4 regions of the Comamonas sp. HJ-2 genome follow, and region 1 is predicted to be linked to each of the others. Evidence: predicted binding sites of a transcription regulator. Region 1 holds the regulator's gene; each other region holds the start of a gene.
What was found. The regulator LexA, encoded in region 1, represses DNA repair genes until DNA is damaged. The targets are predictions, from matches to a motif close to ACTGTATNNNNATACAGT.
Positions count from the first base shown of each region.

Region 2: ACWGXF_RS22505 (LexA family protein) is a predicted target of LexA. The motif match lies at 1,377-1,394, and genes of this name have one in related genera.
Region 3: ACWGXF_RS12700 (VRR-NUC domain-containing protein) is a predicted target of LexA. The motif match lies at 2,387-2,404, and genes of this name have one in related genera.
Region 4: ACWGXF_RS19895 (PA0069 family radical SAM protein) is a predicted target of LexA. The motif match lies at 1,969-1,986, and genes of this name have one in related genera.

Region 1 covers NZ_JBSIFD010000005.1:153,326-157,042, reverse strand. The annotation lists gene ACWGXF_RS06560 (universal stress protein) at 1-83, opposite strand, end outside; gene ACWGXF_RS06555 (hypothetical protein) at 227-472, opposite strand; gene ACWGXF_RS06550 (hypothetical protein) at 890-1,312, opposite strand; gene lexA (transcriptional repressor LexA) at 1,482-2,153, opposite strand; gene ACWGXF_RS06540 (asparaginase) at 2,236-3,216, shown strand; gene adk (adenylate kinase) at 3,479-3,717, opposite strand, start outside.
Region 2 covers NZ_JBSIFD010000037.1:18,632-22,348, reverse strand. The annotation lists gene ACWGXF_RS22515 (type I restriction endonuclease) at 1-120, opposite strand, end outside; gene ACWGXF_RS22510 (hypothetical protein) at 213-755, opposite strand; gene ACWGXF_RS22505 (LexA family protein) at 948-1,358, opposite strand; gene ACWGXF_RS22500 (DUF6616 family protein) at 1,646-1,984, opposite strand; gene ACWGXF_RS22495 (DNA alkylation repair protein) at 1,995-2,768, opposite strand; gene ACWGXF_RS22490 (MarR family winged helix-turn-helix transcriptional regulator) at 2,765-3,259, opposite strand.
Region 3 covers NZ_JBSIFD010000013.1:151,302-155,018, forward strand. The annotation lists gene ACWGXF_RS12690 (potassium transporter Kup) at 1-1,884, shown strand, start outside; gene ACWGXF_RS12695 (carboxymuconolactone decarboxylase family protein) at 1,936-2,265, opposite strand; gene ACWGXF_RS12700 (VRR-NUC domain-containing protein) at 2,478-3,717, shown strand, end outside.
Region 4 covers NZ_JBSIFD010000026.1:49,732-53,448, reverse strand. The annotation lists gene ACWGXF_RS19905 (acyltransferase family protein) at 1-1,168, shown strand, start outside; gene rnk (nucleoside diphosphate kinase regulator) at 1,231-1,638, opposite strand; gene ACWGXF_RS19895 (PA0069 family radical SAM protein) at 1,993-3,150, shown strand; gene ACWGXF_RS19890 (Bug family tripartite tricarboxylate transporter substrate binding protein) at 3,270-3,717, opposite strand, start outside.

The DNA.
Region 1 (3,717 bases):
TCACGCGCAAGCAGAACGCCAGCACGCACGGCAGCCTCTGACAGTTTGGTGCCATCGGTGGGAATGAGCAGGTGCTTGAACATGTTCAGCCTCCTGATGCCGGAAGATGTGCCTGAGAATCAATTTATTCCAATATTTCGAGCCGCGCAATGCCTAGTTCTTGAATGCAGCAGAGTTGTAGACAGGAGGTAAGACTCTGTAACGGGGTCGATGGCGTCGAGTTGTCTCATTCCTCGGGCGAAGGGGGAACGCGATTGAGGATTTCGCCAGTGGCCTCTATCTCGAACTGCTGCGGATTGAGCCAGTTGACCTCCTGATGATCGGCAGTTTCAAAGTAAATGGCAGACGGTCGTATGGAGACGCCATGCGGCATGTCAACCTCATCAAAACTCTGATAGACCAGAATCAGGCGCAGGTCTCCATTGGCGTCTTTGGCCTGTATGTGCTGCAAGAGCTTGCGGTAGGCACTCATAAGACGCCCTCATTGACATGTGTATATGAATGTTTCCACTGTCGAAGAGGTGCTGCAATACCCTGATCCGGGTATCCGTTCTGACGCATATTCGCGCCTGACAAGGAGTTTAGAAGGCTGCAAGGCTTGTGCGAAATGCGTTCTGGCGGACAGGCACAGGCAGAACATCAGCAAATAATTTACATGGCAATCCAGATCGTTCGGCGCCAATATAGAGGGCCTGCTCTGGCGACATCGAGTTTTTGCCTATGCACTGCTGGCAGAGTTGTCTGGCGCCATATCTGCCGGCCGATGGGCCAAGAGCGTTGAGGTGGCTTCCTGTTGGATGCAATGGAAGCTTTGTTGCATCGCCTGCAGACCTATCGCGGGTCAGGCTCGGAGCTGCACGAGTGCAGGCAGTCAAACCTCACTGTGCTTTCAGACTTGCGGGGTTGTTTGCTCATGGAGTGCCATACGCTCCAGCGCGGCACAGACATCGGCCATGCGTCCGCAGATCAACAGGCATTCGGGCTGACTGCGCGGCTCACGCTGCACGATCTTGAGAAGTCGTGGAGAAGCTGCTTGCCTAGACTCGTCGGTTATTGGCGATTGCAGCTCTGGTGTCGCTGCAAAAGCCTGAGGACAAAGCGTATTGCTGCCTAGACGACTGCGACCGCGGTTGGCGCGCATGACAGGAATGCTGATCTGCTTCGCCTTTGGGCGATTGCTAGTGAAGGATACAGGTTCTGCAGCGGCTTCGCTTGCATCATCAGAGCAGAAGTTCGGGTTGAGCGACAGCGTGGCAGGCTGCCCTTTAAGGGTCAGGCGTGTCAAAGCCTGCAGTGATGTGGCGAATCCCATTTGGCAACTCCTCTTGATGACCTTGCGGCATGGATAAGGGCAGGATTGCGTTCTTCAGGCAAAGCTCCGCCCAGGGCGAAGCTCAACGGCTTCGCGCCTACCACCTGGGCTTGAGAGGGAAAGAGGCCCGGTGCCTCCGCTGCATAGGCGTAGGGACGCCGTCTGCCCGTTACATGAACATGCTGTTGCGGATAAGGCCTACGGCCAGGCCTTCGATGGCGAATGGCTCTTCAGGATCGACGTGAATGATCTTGTAGTCGGGGTTCTCGGGCAGCAGCTCGATGCCCTGAGGCGTGCGCTTGAAGCGTTTGACGGTCACGTCGTCACCGAGGCGGGCCACCACAATCTGGCCGTTGCGCGCTTCATGCGTAGCCTGTACCGCCAGCAGGTCGCCGTCCATGATGCCCGCGTCACGCATGGACATGCCGCGGACCTTGAGCAGGTAATCGGGCTTGGCGGCAAACAGGCTGGGCTCGACCGAATAGCTCTGATCGATATGTTCCTGGGCCAGAATAGGCGAGCCGGCAGCGACGCGGCCGACCAGGGGAAGCACCAGCGGGGCCAGGGCTGTGAGCGGTAGCGCAAAGCTGGCACCACGTGCCGCATTGATGTTGCGCACGGTATCGGCGCGCAGGCGAATACCGCGCGATGTGCCGCTGACCAGATCTATGACGCCCTTGCGGGCCAGTGCCTGCAAATGCTCTTCTGCAGCATTGGCCGACTTGAAGCCAAAGGTGCTGGCAATCTCGGCCCGGGTAGGGGGCGCACCCGTGCGAGCGATGCTGGACTGGATGAGGTCCAGAATCTGCTGCTGGCGGGGAGTGAGCTTGGGGTGGTCCATGGGCATTCCTTGATCGATCGATGATGAATACTGTGTGTTCATCCAGTACCTGTATTTTTAATCAGTTTGAAGAGGACTGCAAGTGGAACGTGACAAAAATATCGTCATTCTGGGCACCGGTGGCACGATTGCCGGTGTTGCCGAGCAGGCGGGCACCAGTGTGGGCTACCGTGCGGCCCAACTGGGCGTGGCTCAGCTGCTGCAGGCCGTGCCGGACCTGGAGCTCGTTGCTTCTGCGTCGCTGCAGGTGGAGCAGCTGGCGCAGCTGGACAGCAAGGATATGGATCACGCGACCTGGCATGCACTCGCGCTGCGATGTGCCGAGCTGCTCGCTCGTGATGACGTGAGCGGCATCGTGATCACCCATGGCACCGACACGCTGGAGGAAACCGCCTGGTTTCTGCAATGTGTTCTGCACCCGGCAAAGCCCGTGGTACTGACCTGCGCCATGCGCCCGGCCACAGCCATTTCGGCTGACGGCCCCGGCAATCTGCGCGATGCCGTGGCCTGTGCGGCCGACATGCAGGCTGCTGGCCGCGGTGTGCTTGCCGTGGTGGCGGGCCGGGTGTTCAGTGCACGCCAGGTGCGCAAGGTGCATCCTTACCGTGTGGATGCCTTCGATGGCAGTGGTGCCGGCCCGCAGGGCTGGGTGGAAGAGGGGCGGCTGCGCTGGGCAACAGGCGGGCTGCCGGTCGTTGCGGCCAGCTCCACTGCAATCGCTTTACCGCCCGCAGATCACTGGCCCCTGGTGGAGCTGCTGCACAGTCATGCCGGCTGCAACAGTGCCGTAGCGCTGGCGGTGATGCAGGCCTGGTATGCGGCAGGCGTGCGTGCCGTGGTGGTGGTGGGCACGGGCAATGGCACGGTCCATCAGGCATTGGCGCCAGCCCTGGACTGGGCGCAGGCGCAGGGCATGGCTTTGCGCATCACGACCCGGTGCGAGGAGGGGCAGGTGGTGCGGGCCGAGGGAGCGGGGGATGGCCGTGTGAGCAGCCTGCCGGCGGCCAAGGCCAGAATCAGCCTGATGCTGGAGCTGATGGGCTGGCCTCACGCATTGGATTGATGCTCTTATTATGAGAGCGGTCAGCCTGCGTTAATAAAGAGTATTTATGGTGTTTTTACCTGAAGTCCAATGAATGTAGGCGCAGGCAGCTATGAATATTGATGGCTGCAATGCCATCCTTGGTGCAGCTATCCCGCCGGCCGGAAGGCCGGGAGCGCGAGCTTCAAAAACAAAAAAGGCCGGTGAAGACACCGGCCTTTTTTGCCCAGAGATGCCTGGCCGCGAAAGTCGGCAAGGCTCCATGAGCGAGTGATCAGGGCGATCAGGAAGCCAGAGCGGCCAGAGCGCGTTCGGTGATTTCTTCCACGCTGCCTGTGCCGCTGATGGCGCGGTACTTGGGGGCCGCTGCTGCATCGGCCTTGGCCCAGTTGCTGTAGTAGTCCACCAGAGGACGTGTCTGGCTGCTGTAGACGTCCAGGCGCTTCTTGACGGTTTCTTCCTTGTCGTCTTCGCGCTGAACCAGGTCTTCACCGGTCACGTCGTCCTTGCCTTCCACCTTGG
Region 2 (3,717 bases), on a different contig from region 1:
CAATACGGATTGAATAAATGGCATGACGAATGCCGTTTTTGTTGCTTCTTCCGTTGAGATGTTTTGGCCCTGCTGTCGGATTTTTGCGGCAAGGTTGTTAAGGCTTTCATAGAACTCCACATTTCCTCCTTCAAGTTGTTTGTGAGGGCATCATATATAAGTGCTTGCATGGGATTTTCCCAATTGCTTTTAGCGCTTGCATTTTTCGAGTCTCAACATTTCAGCCGATACTGCTCATCCCGAGCAACCTTGCGTTCCCTTCGCACCCAATCCAGGTCGTAATACTGGCTGCCTGCGCGTCCCATGCTATCCAGCGCTTTGACGCGTTCTTCCAGTGCATCACAGACTTGTTTTTTGCCGGGCTCGGCAGGTTGGGTAGGGCGGTTTTGGTAGACAACCGCAGGGGCTGCGGTATTGCGCTGGGTTTTGCGCCATTGGGCTTCGGCCTGGGCGACTTTTTGATCCCAGGGCAGGTCGGAGGGCACGGTTTCAGTACGTTCGAGAAAAGCGTTGTGCTGGCCGCATTGCGCGCTGCTCCAGAAAAGCCCGCCGCCATGGCCTTTGCACAGATAAACGGTGCTGCCTGAGTGGCCGCTATGCAGAGTGGTGGTTTTGTCTTCCACCACTTTGCCGCCTTTGCATGCTTCTTGAGAATAGGAATTGCCGCAGCGATAAATAGGCTGCGCTATGGCTTGAGTCATAGTGGTGGCTGGCAGCAAAAATGCTGCGGCAGTCAAGGCAGGCAGAAAATGCATGCGGAGCATTATCTGTAAAAATTAGTTACTGATGCATTAACCCCGGCCCGCAGTGCGATGTTGGGTCACTGTAATAAACCAAAGAAAAAGGCAATGTAGAGAGCTACATTGCCTTTATTCGTTAGCAGGCGCTTTTCTGGGAGCTAATCAGATTTCAACGGCCGCCTGTGTTGGGCTGGCGCGCGCATGTATTCATCTTGCAAAGCGCTTGATGCAACTGGTGACGACACCCCAGATTTCCAGCGTCTGTCCTTCTGGCGGCACGATATCGGGGTAGGTGGGGGCGCCTGCCTTGAGCTTGCAGGTGTCGCCATCGCTCTCCAGCGCTCTGATGACGAGCTCGCGCTCGACAACTGCCACGACGATGCTGCCATCGCGAGCGCGCAACTCCCTGTCTACCACGACGATATCGCCGTCATCGATGCCGTGTTCCTGCATGGACGGGCCGGCCACGCGCAGCAGGAACGTGGCTTTGGGGTGCGTGACCAGCAGGTCTGTAATATCCAGCCGCTTGCCAGCGAAGTCATTGGCGGGCGAGCCTGCGCGCGCGCTGCGATCAGCCAGCGGCAAAGTAACCGGGGACGCAATCAGTTGGACGGGCATACCACTCATGAGACGATGACTGTGCATATGTACAGTGTAGCGGTTGATGCGACTCCGGTGCCATGAATCCACGTTGATATCGCATGCTTTCCACTCGATCCTGCACCCGGTTCTGTGCGAATCCGGGGGGCCATGTTGAGTTGCATATGCTGTGCCGAAAGCTGGCCAGCCCGCAGTGGTGACTGTGGGGGGGCGGCCATTAGCGGGCATCAGCGGGCATTAGTGGGCACTAGAAATGACTAGCCGCATGTATTGCAGAGCATGCAGGCACTATCCGAAAGACTGCGCTACGCGGCAGCTAGAGCAGCCAAGTGAATATCCGCCGCCCCTTGAGTGCTGGCTGCATTCACATGGTCAAAATAATCGTACCAGCCGCTGGCTTTGATGCCCGCCAGCAGGGCGTCACGAGCGGCCTGGTCAGGAAAGCGCCAAATACCAAGGAATGTATGCGCGGTTCCCTGGTCAATGCTGGAGTCCGTTTCTGCCAGGGAGAGGACTTCGACACCGAGGCTGGAGAGTTGATTCAATGCGAGTCCGATGCCGCCAAGAAAATGTTGCCTTTGTTCGGCGGACAGCGCGAGCCAAGCCGAATTGGGGGTGTAGAGCTCTACAAGGTAATGAGACATGGTTCCACTTTCACTTGAGATTGCGCAGTGCGCGTTGACATATACGATGTGTGGCGGCGGCTTGGGAGCTTTGAAGCCATTGGGCACAGATGTCACGCACCCTGGCTGGCTGGTCCTTGGCGGCATCATTGAGCCAGTTGGCGACCGAGTCCTGCACATAGACCGAAGGGTCGCTCTTCAGAGCTGAGAGCAAAGGCAGCGCTTGCTCGGGTGAGTGTTTGAGCTGCGAGATATGCGTGCTCCACACCCCGCGGGGGCGCAAAACCTCGCACGCGAATCGTCGGACACGTTCAGAAGGATCTTGTGTCCATGGCATCAGCTGTGTGATAGCCGCAGCCAGGTCTTGTACCAGGTGCGGCCGCATCGCCATCCAAGCCCATTCGCGCACACCAAAATGGGCATCGTCTGCCAGCGGGCGCATTGCGGCCAGCCGTACACCGAGATCCAGGTTAGGCTGAGCACCGATCATGAAACACGCCCAGCCTCGTGCCATATCGGCGCGGTGCGTTTGGCATTGTGCGATGCCCTCAGTACCCAGGGCTTCCAGCAAGACTGCGCCGATACGGGCCATGCGTTTGAGCACACCCAGTTGGCAGGCTTCATCGATCGTGCTCAGTGCTTGAGCCGTAAGTGCCGGAAAGAGTGTTCGTGCCAGTACGGCCTGGTCGACTGCCAGGCACTCGGCCAGCGTTGCACATTGCAACTCCCCGCGCGATAGCGCGTGCAGAACGTCCCGAGGAATGTCAGCGGTGCGCGTCGCACCCTTGCGGACTTGATCCCTCATGATTCAACGTCCGATTCAGGGCCTCGTACTTTCTCCAGCAACGCTGCCAGCTGCTTTCGTTCAGGTGCAGACAGGTTGCCAAACAGGCCTGCAATCCACCGACCATGCTGGTCGATAACGGTACCGGCTAGTTGTTTTCCTTTTGAGGTCAGCCGAATGCAAAGAGCACGGCGGTCTTCGGCGTTGGCGTGACGTTCAATCAGACCTTCGCGCTCCAGTCCGTCTAAGAGGCCGGTCACCGTGGCGCGGGTCACGCCAGCCTGTTCGGCCAGCGCGTTGGGGGCGAGTCCGTCAGGCGCCACATCGAGAAGGAACAACAACACAAAGCGCCCCTCGGACAAACCATGAGGGGCCAGCAAAGCAGCGCAGTCGCGGTCGATGTTTGCAGCCATCGACAGCACTTGAAAGCACAGCTGGATGCCATCCACATCGGGAAGTTTGCGTCGTTGTGCTTCTTCAATTAACGCCTGGTACTTCTGTTCAAGCTTCATTAGTTAGCCAAAATATAATATGGTGGCTAATTATATGGTCAGGATCACTTCATGAATAGTGGACCGAGCACCAGCTCATCAGATGCCGGCTTGTCGATTGCAGACCTTGGCCTAGCTGAGCGCCGATTCGATGACCAGGCAAAGTAGGGTGGCGGTGAGCACTGAACCGTGAGAAGCGCTCAGGGACGGCGCTTGCTCGCCATCAAGTTGGGCAGCTATATCGGTGTGCTGGGAGCGTGGTGATCTTCATAGTCTTGTTCAAACAGGGCAAGGACACCCTGCTTGAACTGGGGCGGGCCGAGGCCCGCGCTTTCATCCCGCTCAGTTGCTCGCAAAGCAGTACATCAGCCCGGCGCTGCCGCTCTGCTGCAACTGCTCGACGCTGCAGCCGCGCGTGCCATCAGGGCAAATTACATCTTGCAAAGCGTTTGATGCAGCTGGAGACGACACCCCATATT
Region 3 (3,717 bases), on a different contig from region 1:
GCTGGGAATACGGGGCAGGGCAGCAGCCAGTCGGCACTGACATTGGCGGCTCTGGGGGTGGTGTTTGGCGATATCGGTACCAGCCCGCTCTATGCGTTCAAGGAGGCTTTTACCGGCGCCCATGGACTGACGGTGGGTCCCGATAATGTGCTGGCTGCGCTCTCGGCCCTGCTGTGGGCCGTGATCGTCATCGTCGCCATCAAATATGTGTGGGTGGTGCTCAGCCACGATAACGATGGCGAGGGCGGCGTGCTGGCGCTGACGGCGCTGGCCCACCGCGTGATGGGCGATCAGTCGCGCCGCTCGCGCTTTGTGGTCGGGGCCGGCGTGTTTGCGGCCGCACTGTTTTATGGGGACGCCATCATCACGCCGGCGATTTCCGTGCTCTCTGCCGTGGAGGGTATGAGCATTGCCACGCCGGAGTTCGAGCATTTCATCGTACCTATCACGATAGGCATACTGATCGGACTGTTTTCCATTCAGATGAAGGGCACCAGTGTGGTGGGGAAGCTGTTCGGCCCGGTCACCATTGTCTGGTTCCTCTGCATTGCCTGGGCGGGCGTGGCCAGCATTGTGCAGACGCCCATGGTGCTGCAGGCCGTCAACCCGCTGCATGCGCTTCGCTTCGCCGTGCAACACACGGACAAGGCCTTCTTTCTGCTATCGGCAGTGTTTCTTGCGATGACAGGTGCCGAAGCTCTTTATGCCGATATGGGCCACTTCGGCAGCCGGGCCGTGCGTCTGGGCTGGTATGGACTGGTGTTTCCGGCTCTGATGCTCAATTACTTCGGCCAGGGCGCCTTGCTGTTGCGCGATGCGACTGCGGCCAGCAATCCCTTTTTCTTGCTGGCCTCGCCGTCCTGGCTGCTGATTTTTGTGGTGTTGGCCACGGCCGCCACGGTGATTGCCTCTCAGGCGACCATCTCGGGGGCCTATTCCATGACGCTGCAGGCCAGCCGCCTCGGTTATCTGCCGCGTGTGCGCGTGCTGCATACCTCCGATCAGGAGCAGGGCCAGATCTATATCCCTAGCGTGAACTGGCTGATGCTGCTGGCCGTGATCGCGCTGGTGCTGGCCTTCAAGTCCTCGGGAGCGCTGGCGGCGGCCTATGGCATTGCCGTGTCGGGCACCATGCTGATCACCACCATGCTGGTGGGCTTTGTGGTCTATCTGGGGCGCAGCCGAGCAAGAGCCGTGACACTGGCGGCGCTGGCCTGTTTTGCGGTGCTGGAGATAGGCTTTTTTGCCTCCAACCTGACCAAGCTGGAGCAGGGCGGCTGGCTGCCGCTGACTCTGGGCGCCATCATCTTCATCGCGCTGACCACATGGCGCGACGGTACCCAACTGGTGGCCGAACATCGCCGTCGCCTCGATATCCCCATGAGCGATCTGATGAGCTCGCCCATGAGCGGCGTGCCGGTGGTGTCCGGCACGGCCGTCTATCTGACCTCCGACCCCAAGCTTGTGCCGAATGCGCTATTTCACAATCTCAAGCATTTCAAGGTCATGCATGAGCAGACGGTGTTTCTCCACGTGATCAACGAGAACACGCCCTATGTGCATGATGGCGAGCGCCTGCAGCTGAAGCCCATGTGCAATGGGGTCTGGGCACTGGACATGCATTTCGGCTTTCGCGAGCAGCCTGATATTCCGGCGGCGCTCCAGCGGATTGCGCCGGACGTCGATGGCGAGATACCGAACCTCGACCCGATGACGACCAGCTTTTTCGTGGCCAGGGTGCAGGTGGTGGACGGGCCAGGCGGTCTCTCGGCCTGGCGCTGCGCGCTGTTTGGCTGGATGTCTCGCCAGTCGGCCAGCGCGGCGACTTATTACAAGCTGCCTGCCAATCAGGTAGTGGAGCTGGGCACGCAGGTCGTGCTTTGAATGACAGAGATGGCAAGCCAGCGAAGCGCTGGCTGCTATCTTTTTAGAACGTTACTCGTCCAAAGCGTCCAGAGCGCGAGCCGAGTAGACCATGGCGGCGCCCGCATTCAAGGCCACGGCCACACCCAGGGCTTCGGCGATTTCTTCCCGGCTGGCACCAGCTGCCTTGGCTGCCTTGGTATGCACGGCAATGCAGCCGTCGCAACGCGTGGTCACGCCCACGGCAATGGCAATCAGCTCGCGCGTCTTGGCATCGAGATGGCCGGTCTTCTTGCCTGCACCGGACAAGGCCTTGTAGCCCTCCATGGTGCCTGGGCTCAACTCGGAAAACTCTCCCAGCCTGCCCGCCAATTCCTTGCGGTATTCGTTCCAGTCCAGCATTGCCTGCTCCTTGTTGAATGAAGCATTGATTGTGTGCCACTGTCACCGGGCATTCAAGTCGCAAGCGTTTCGTCCGCCGATCGGCAGTACTGGGTTCGGAGGAGCCTGCAGGGATTTGTGAGCTGTATGAAAATACAGGTTCATTGTCGGCATCCAGCCGTCTTTTCGCCGAGCATTTTGTGAGCGTCACCGTGACCGCATCCCAGGCCGCCATTCTTCCGCCGCACCGCTTCTACTATCTGCACAACTTCCAGCAGGCGCTGGATTGGCTGGCGCAGCGCTATGGAGATCTGCTCAGCGAGCAGGAGGCTGATTTCATCGCCGGCTTTGCGCGCTTGCCGCAGAACTCCAGGGCGCTGCTGGTACGAATGCTGATGCGGCGCGGGCCCTGGTTTCGAGCCAGCAAGCTGGCCTATGAGGAGATTCCGGTGACGGTCGATGCTGCAGCGCCCTTGCTGGAGCGTGGCTGGCTTAGTACCACCGAGCCCATGGAGGCGGTCGAGCTATTCGGCTTGCACACCAAACCCGAGCTGCTGCAGATCTTGACTGGCTTTGAGTTGTGCTCCTCCATGCGCAAGGCCGAGATGCTGCAACTGCTGGCTGAGAGGCAACCCGAGCCTCTGCCGTATGCTGTCTGGCATCCCGAGGCCGTGGAACCTGTCTGGCGCGTCATGGTGGGTGAGCTGGGAGAGCGTCTGAGGCTGATGTTCTTTGGCAATCTCTACCAGGACTGGTCGGAGTTCGTGCTGGCCGACCTCGGTATTTTTCGCTACGAGCCGGTGACGCTGGATGTTGACTCGCGCGCATTTCAACGCCGCGAAGATCTGGACTTCTATCTGGAGATATCGGCCCGGCGTCGGGATCTCGACGAAGGCGTGGAGCCGGCACAATTGCTGCCTGCGCTTATTGAAAATCATAGCGAGAACCCATGGCTGGACATGCGCCGGGCCAAGGTTCTGCTGAAGCTTGGCCAGATGTGCGAGAGGCTGCAGGACTGGCCGCTGGCGGCTCAGGCCTACACGGCCAGCCGCTATGCGGGTGCACGCCACCGCCATATTCGCGTGCTGGAGCGCATGCAATGCTTTGATCAGGCGCTGGCTCTTGCCAGCCAGGCGCAAGCCGCGCCTGAAAGTGAGGAGGAGCGCCAGCGTGTGGCGCGCATGCTGCCGCGTCTGAGCCGCAGCCTGGGACTGGGGGCCGTGGGGCGCCAGCCAGCTCTGGCCCCGGCCGTGGCGGCCCTGCGCAGCGATGTGCTGCTGGACCGACCCGCCCAGCCCATGGCGGTGGAGTACGCGCTGCAAGCCCATTGGCATAGCGTCGATGCGCCTGTGTTCTATGTGGAGAACGCGTTGGTTAACTCGCTATTCGGTCTGCTGTGCTGGCCCGCCATCTTTGCGCCGCTGCCGGGGGCGTTTTTTCATCCCTTCCAGAGTGGGCCGGCCGATCTGGGAG
Region 4 (3,717 bases), on a different contig from region 1:
TCAAAGTTCTATTTCCTCTCATTCCCGCAGTGCCCTGATCGACTGTACCAAGGGGCTGGCTTGTGCTGCCATCGTCTGGCATCACCTGGCTTTCTACGGCCCCATGTCCGATGTTGCTCACCCTGTCATGCCCGACCTGCTGGACTGGCTCTATGAGTACGCCCGTATGGCCGTGCAGATCTTTCTGGTGATCGGCGGTTTTCTGGCTGCAGCCAGCCTGGCTCCCATGGGTCTGGCGCGGTTTGATTCACCCTGGTCCAAGATTGGCAAGCGCTTTGTGCGTCTGGTCGTGCCTTATGCCGTGGCACTGGTGGTGACGATCGTGGTGTCTGCGGCGATTCGTCCCTGGTTCGATCACGAGTCCGTGTCCGCCGACCCCGATCTATGGCAGCTCATGGCCCATGCCTTGCTGCTGCAGGGCATTGTGGGCGAGGAGTCACTGTCGGCTGGCGTCTGGTATGTGTCCATAGACTTTCAGCTGTTCGCCGCGACCGTGCTGCTGCTGGCCGGAGTGCGCTGGCTGCAGCAATGGGCGCTGAAACGCTGGGGCGATACGGCCATGAAGCGCTGGTGGCCCTGGGCTGTGACTGGCATGCAGGGGCTGGTGGTCGTGGGGACGGCAGCTTCGCTGCTGAGCTTCAATCTCGATGCAGACCTGGATGTCTGGGCGATTTATTTCATGGGTGCCTATGGCATCGGCATGATGGCCTTCTGGGCGGTGGCGGCAGACAAGCGCCTGACGGCCTGGAGCTGGGGCATGCTGATTGCGGCTCTGATCATCGGCGCACTGGTCTATGAGTGGCGTGACCGCATTTTTCTCGCCGGCGTGACCGCGATGCTGCTGATCGTTTGCATGCGTACCGAGGTCATTGCCCGCTGGCAGGGTTTTGCGCCGCTGCGTCGCCTGGGAGAGATTTCCTACTCGGTATTTCTGATTCACTTTTCCATCTGCCTGCTGGTCAACGCAGTGGTCAACCATTTCTGGCACGGTTCGGTCACCGCCGCCGTGGTGGGCATCCCGTTTGCCTTTGTGCTTTCACTGACTGCCGGCTACGCGCTGTATCAACTGGTGGAGCGCCATGTTTCGTCCTGGAGTCAGGCCCTGCGCTGGCAGGCAGGCCTGATCGGCGCGGGTCTGCTGACCACCATGCTGGCCGGCTTGCGCTGAGTCTGATCCAGGCAACAAAAAAAGCAGCTCCGGTGAGCTGCTTTTTTGTTGGGTGAGCCGGTTCAGCGATGGAGCTCGCCCGCGCTTTCGGGCTGGAACTCGATGGCATCCACACGCACGGTTACCTGGCCGGTAGGGCTGGGCATCTTGAACTCATCGCCCACTGACAGGCCCAGCAGGGCGATGCCTACCGGCGCAAAGATGGAGACCTTGTCGGCGCTGCCATCCATATCCTTGGGGTAGACCAGTGTCAGCGTATTGGTCTTGGCGATCTCGAGAATGGTGAAGCGCACGGTGGAGTTCATCGTCACCACGTTGGCGGGTATTTCTGCGGGGTCGAGTACATCCGCGCGGTCCAGCTCCGCCTCCAGTGCATCACGGCCGGGGAACTGGCTGTTGTTCTTTTCCAGCAGCGATTCAATGCGATCCAGGTCCAAGGAGGACAGAGTGATATTGGGCTTGCGCTCCATGTAGTAACTCCCTTGCGAGATGGTGTGGTTGGCGCTTTGGCGTTGCGCAAACGGACAAAAGCCCGGGCAACGGTGTTGTCCGGGCCAAGGCATTCAGTGAAAGGCACCAACTTGGTGCATTGAAGGGATTGTCGGCGCTGAATCGCAAACTGCCAAGCCATCTCGCACTCACTGAGTGCGGATTGACTTTGAACTTGCTCTAGTTAATGGAGCGTGCTAAGCCTGTAGAGCAGTGGGCGCAGTCATTTTTCATCCAGATCTGACTCAATCAACCCTCACCGTATTGACCGGGATGCAGCCATGGTCAGTGCCCATTTCTTGCAATGAATAACTGTATTTATGTACAGTTGTTTTATGAAGAAACTTTCCTCATCCTCTGGACTGGAATCCATTCGGACCGATGTGCCGGTGCGGCTCATCAAGGGGCGAGGGGCTGCCAGCCAGATCACGCACCGGTTTGCACGGGAGCTGCGCCAGGGTTTCGATGACGGCTGGGGCAAGTCCGAACAGGATGAAGGAAGCGAAGAGGGTGAGGAGGTCAAGACCTGGTGCACCCATCTGGAGTGGGAGCGGGCTAAATCAGCCCTGAGCCGCCACGAATCGCCGGATCTGCCTTTTCATCTGGGGCTCAATCCCTATAGAGGATGCGAGCACGGATGCATCTATTGCTATGCCCGGCCCACGCATGGCTATCTGGGCTATTCGCCGGGTCTTGATTTCGAAACCCGGCTGATTGCCAAGCAGAACCTGCCCGAGGTGCTGCGCGCCGAGTTATCCCGGTCCAGCCATGTGGCGGCCCCCATCATGCTCGGCTCGGTCACGGACTGCTACCAGCCTGTGGAGCGCGAAGTCGGGTTGACGCGCCGCGTGATAGAGGTCCTGGCGCAGGCCAGGCATCCGTTTTCCATCGTCACCAAGGGCAGCGGCATCGAGCGCGACCTTGATTTGCTGGTGCCGCTGGCACAGCAGCATCTGGTGGCCGTTTATGTGACGCTGACCACCTTGCAGCCCGAGCTGGCCCGGCAGCTGGAACCACGCGCCGCCGCACCGCATCGGCGGCTGCGCATGCTTCGGACCCTGAGCGAGGCAGGTATACCCGTAGGCGTCAGCCTGGCGCCGCAGATTCCGTTCCTGAACGACGATATGGAGCAGGTGCTGGCCGCAGCCAGCGAGGCCGGTGCAAGACAGGCTTTTTATGCAGTGCTGCGTCTGCCGTGGGAAGTGGCTCCGCTGTTCAATGAATGGCTGACGCTGCACTATCCCGAGCGTGCCCAACGCGTGATGGAGCGGGTGCGGGATCTGCATGGGATCAGCGAAGCGGGCAGAGCCGACGGCAAGGTCTACAACAGCATGTTTGGCCAGCGCATGAAGGGAACGGGCGCCTGGGCCGATATGCTGGCGCAACGCTTTGCACTGGCCTGCCGCAAGCTTGGGCTGAATCGTGAGCGCGTGCAACTGGACTGCGATCAGTACCATCATTCCTTGCTGTCGCCGCAGCAAAGTCTTTTCTGATGTTTCGTCTCAGTCCGTTGCGTGCCGACTCGGAACGGGTCGACGCAGCAAGCTGCAGCTACCCGGTTGCAAGAAGCCGGAATCTGGCATGACTCCGGCCTTTTGGGCGCCTGAACTGTTTACTGAGCTTGGTAATCAATGGACTTGAGCAAGGCCTGCTGGCGCTGATAGGCCTTCTGCAGTTCGTTCATCAGCGCTTCCGGGGTCGCGTCGGTGCCCGACTCCATGCCCATGTCCCTGAGCCTGGCCTCGACCTGGGGCTGCTTGAAATACTGCAGCGCGATCTCTCTGACCCTGGCCTGCACATCGGCAGGGATATCCGGGCGCGACCAGACGCCGAACCAGCTTACTTCGGACAGTTGCGGGTAGCCCAGTTCCTTGAAAGTGGGCACATCGGGCAGTTGGACCATGCGCGTAGGGTAGTTCACGGCCAGCGGCTTGACCTTGCCGGCCTTGATCAGCGGCAGGGCGGTGGTGAGCCCGTCCATCATCAGCGGCACATGGCCGCCCATCAGGTCGCTGAGTGCCGGAGGGGAGCCCTTGTAGCCCAGGTGCTTCATCTTGATA